2 regions of the Mycobacterium sp. 1245499.0 genome follow, and region 1 is predicted to be linked to the other one. Evidence: predicted binding sites of a transcription regulator. Region 1 holds the regulator's gene; the other holds the start of a gene.
What was found. Region 1 encodes LexA, which represses DNA repair genes until DNA is damaged. Its sites were predicted from a motif close to CGAACANNTGTTCG; they were not measured.
Positions count from the first base shown of each region.

Region 2: recA (recombinase RecA) is a predicted target of LexA. The motif match lies at 988-1,001, and genes of this name have one in related genera.

Region 1 covers NZ_LZMG01000241.1:11,359-13,558, reverse strand. The annotation lists gene A5646_RS13690 (LysM peptidoglycan-binding domain-containing protein) at 1-281, opposite strand, end outside; gene lexA (transcriptional repressor LexA) at 575-1,273, shown strand; gene A5646_RS13680 (LGFP repeat-containing protein) at 1,285-2,200, opposite strand, start outside.
Region 2 covers NZ_LZMG01000295.1:44,854-47,053, reverse strand. The annotation lists gene recA (recombinase RecA) at 1-880, opposite strand, end outside; gene A5646_RS17620 ((2Fe-2S)-binding protein) at 1,112-1,771, shown strand; gene A5646_RS17615 (flavodoxin family protein) at 1,826-2,200, shown strand, end outside.

The sequences.
Region 1 (2,200 bases):
TGCCCGACGTTCGCGACGAGACCCAGCCACAGCGTGATCGCTCCGGCGGCCACTGCCAGCCCGATCGTCGACGCCCAGGTGGTGGCCCGCCTGCGGTGCGGAGCGACCGACATCGCCACCCCGGTGCCGTAGTAGCGCGTCGCCGCACCCGCCGGGCGGGCCGGCGCGGGCCTGCGAGACCGGGCCAGTCCGTCACGTCCGTACCGAACGCCTTGGACGGGTCCGTTGATCGGGCGCCGAAGACTGCTGATACGCGGCGCAGGCGTGTGGATGACTGTCATCTTCGTTCCTCCGGTCAACTAGCTCTCGCTCGTGTGTTCGACACTAATCGCTTGTGTGTTCGAAACCCGAACATTTGAGCGAAGCGTGTCGCACGAGCAAACGCTAGATCACACCACCGACAAGTTCGTCGGCCTCTACCACTGTCACGAGGCCCAGATACCCGATATCCCGAAGAGTTACACATTTGTGATTCACCCGACTTTGGGCCTTCTCCGCCGGCGTTCCATCCGGGGCGACACGCCACTCGAACACATGTTTGATTCTTGTTCGTCGGGCGGCTACATTCAGTGCCATGGGCGACAGCAACGACATTTCTCCGCCCGGCCCCGAAGGCCGGTTGCACTCCGTGGATCCTTCGCTGACCGAGCGGCAGCGCACCATTCTGAATGTCATCCGCGCGTCGGTCACCAGCCGCGGCTACCCGCCGAGCATCCGCGAGATCGGCGACGCCGTCGGCCTGACGTCGACCTCATCGGTGGCACACCAGCTGCGCACCCTGGAGCGCAAGGGATACTTGCGGCGCGATCCCAATCGTCCGCGAGCGGTCGATGTCCGCGGGGCCGACGACGAGGTGGCGGCGCCCGCCACCGAGGTGGCCGGCTCGGATGCCCTGCCCGAACCCACGTTCGTCCCGGTGCTCGGGCGTATCGCGGCGGGCGGACCGATCCTGGCCGAGGAGGCCGTCGAGGACGTCTTTCCCCTGCCGCGCGAATTGGTCGGCGAGGGAACGCTTTTCCTGCTCAAGGTGGTCGGCGATTCGATGGTCGACGCCGCGATCTGTGACGGCGACTGGGTGGTGGTGCGTCAGCAGAACGTCGCCGACAACGGCGACATCGTCGCGGCGATGCTCGATGGCGAAGCAACCGTCAAGACGTTCAAACGCGCTGGCGGTCAGGTCTGGCTGATGCCGCACAACCCGGCGTTCGACCCCATCCCCGGCAACGACGCGAGCGTGCTCGGCAAGGTCGTCACGGTCATCCGCAAGGTCTGACGCGCGAGGAGTCAGTCGGCCCGGGTGAAGCCGTTGGCCAGCGCGACTTCCTCGCTCGACAACCAGATTTCGGCGAGCGTGTCCTGATACAGGTCGCTGCCCGGCGTGTAGTACAGCCCGTAACGCGCACTGGCCTTGATCGGGTATCCGTCGGGCGCCTGGTACGGGTCGTCGAGCGGCAGATGGATCGTCGGCCGGCCGTCCGGGCCCGCCAGACCGTTTTCCGAGCCGTCCTCGGCGTCGTCGGCGGCGGCGTGCCGACCGCTACGCGCCGGCGTCCCCGCGGCGACCGCACCGGCGCCCACGGCGTCCGCCGCGTCGGCTCCCGTGGCGCTGGCGGCCCCCGACTCGACGTCGGGCTCGGGCGTGGCGACGTCGAGGTAGTCGTCCTCGGGCTCGGCGGTCTCCAGGGCGCCGGTCACGGCGTCGGTGTCCGGTGGGGTGCGGGGAACGACGACGTCGGGATACTCGTCGTCCGGGTAGGCCTGGCGCGCATAGTCGGCGTCGGGGTCCTCGGCGTCGACGTAGGCCGCGTCGTCCGCGGTCTCGGGCTCGGCGAGCTCGGGGACTTCGTCGGTGTAGTCGGTGTAGTCGGACTCGGCCGCGGGATAGTCGGCCTCTGACAGCATCTCCTCGGAGACGACGGGGATGGAGTCGGTGTCGACGGCGTCGGGGTCGTCCTGCTCGAATCCGTAATCGCTCTCGGCCGGAGCCTGACGTTGCCAGCTGACCCGCCCGACGTCCGGCGCCGGTTCGGCCGGCGCGCTCAGCGGCGCGAACGACTCGGCGTCGTGCTCGGAATCGTCGTGCCCCCACGGGCCGTCGGCGTCGTAGCCGAAGTCGCGGCCGCGGTCGGGCGCATAGCCCGCAACGTCGGGTTGCCCGGGCCGGCGCCGGCGCCAGCCGAACAGCACCCACGCCAGGAGT
Region 2 (2,200 bases), on a different contig from region 1:
AGGTGAACCAGGAGCCGGACTTGCGGATGAAGCCCTGCTCCACGCCCATGTCGATCAGCGAGCCTTCCCGGCTGACCCCCTGGCCGTAGAGGATGTCGAACTCGGCCTGCTTGAAGGGCGGCGCCACCTTGTTCTTGACGATCTTGACCCGGGTGCGGTTACCGACCGCGTTGGTGCCGTCCTTGAGCGTCTCGATCCGGCGCACGTCCATGCGCACCGACGCGTAGAACTTCAACGCCTTTCCACCCGTGGTGGTTTCGGGGCTGCCGAACATCACCCCGATCTTCTCGCGCAACTGGTTGATGAAGATCGCCGTGGTGCCCGAATTGTTCAGCGCGCCAGTCATTTTGCGCAGCGCCTGGCTCATCAGCCGGGCCTGCAGCCCGACGTGGCTGTCGCCCATCTCGCCTTCGAGCTCGGCGCGCGGCACCAGCGCGGCCACCGAGTCGATGACCAGGATGTCCAGCGCGCCGGAGCGGATCAGCATGTCGGCGATCTCGAGGGCCTGCTCCCCCGTGTCGGGCTGGCTGACCAGCAGGGAATCGGTGTCCACGCCGAGCTTCTTGGCGTACTCCGGGTCCAGGGCGTGCTCGGCGTCGATGAAGGCGGCGACGCCGCCGGCGGCCTGGGCGTTGGCCACCGCGTGCAGGGCGACCGTGGTCTTACCCGAGGATTCCGGGCCGTAGATCTCCACGACCCGGCCACGGGGCAGCCCGCCGATGCCCAGGGCCACGTCCAGCGCGATGGATCCGGTGGGGATGATCGAAATCGGCTGACGCGTCTCGTCGCCGAGACGCATCACCGAGCCTTTGCCGTAGCTCTTTTCGATCTGGGCCATCGCCAGTTCGAGAGCCTTCTCGCGGTCGGGGGCTTGCGCCATGGTGTCTCTCCTATAGTCGGTGTTCGTCTGACCGGTATCGGTCGGTTGGCGGTGACACTAGAGAAGGCCACCGACAAGTTGACTGGCCGAACGCTCACCACACTAGCCGAACAGGTGTTCGATTCAAGTTCGACACGCCGTTGCGCCCCGGCGCGTGTGGCAACATCGGCGATCGAAAGGCGCCGACGGGCCTCTTCGGGGCGGATCCCCCCGAGAGGCGGTCGCGAACCCATGGACATCTCCCCCCAGCTGGCCGAAACGGCTTCCTACGGAGGCTTTTTCGCGCTGACCGTGGGTGGGGACCCGGCGGGATGGCATCCGGTCGCGCGGTCCTACGCCGACGGCTGCGCCGACCTGATCGACGCCACCGCCCGCCGCTACCACACGACGGACCTGCGGATCGGCGCGTCGCTGGTCCACCTCGCCCACGCCACCCGGCTGTGGTCACCGGTGCTCGCCTGCGCGATCGGCCACGGCGTCGTCCCCGACCTCGATGAACTGCAACGCGCCGACGACGACGCCCGGTTACGACTGCCCAGGCCCGTCGGGCAGCCCGTCGATTCGCACGACGCGCTGTACCGGGTGGTCGTCGAAGAACACCTGCAACCGCTCGCCGCCGGCCTGCGGGTCAACCTGGCGCCCGCCCTGCTCGCGGGCAACATCGCCTCCGCGCTGGTGGGCGCCGCACGGGCCCTGGTGGCGGCGCGGCCCGACCTGCACCGCAAGACCACCGAGCTGACCGGGTCGCTGCTGGACACCGGCGTGCTGGCCGGATCCGGTGTCATCACCGGCCCGCAGCTGGGATTCCGGCGCCGCAGCTGCTGCCTCTTCTATCGGCTGCCCGCGGGTTCGCTGTGCGGTGATTGCGTGCTGCACCGGGTGCCGGGATAGGCCGCTGGGGCGCGGGCCTCGTTTGTCGTTGCCCGGTCGGGGTACGTGAGCACCATGTCCTCAGCCGCAACCCCGTCCCTGCGCGCCATCGCGTTGGTCTGCTCGTTGAAGAAGAGCCCGGCGCCGTCCAGCAGCGAACTGCTCGCCGACCAGTTGCTCGATCAGCTGCGCAGCGCGGGCGTCGAGGGTGAGAAGGTGCGCTGCGTGGACCTGGCGCTGCTGCCCGGGGTCGAGGCGGACATGGGTCCCGGCGACGAGTGGCCGGCGCTGCTGGACAAGATCAAATCGGCGGACATCGTCATCGTGTCGACGCCCACCTGGGTCGGCCACATGTCCAGCGTCGCCCAGCGCGTCCTGGAGCGCCTCGATGCCGAGCTGTCCGACACCGACGACGCGGGCCGACCGGCGATGGTGGGCAAGGTGGCGCTG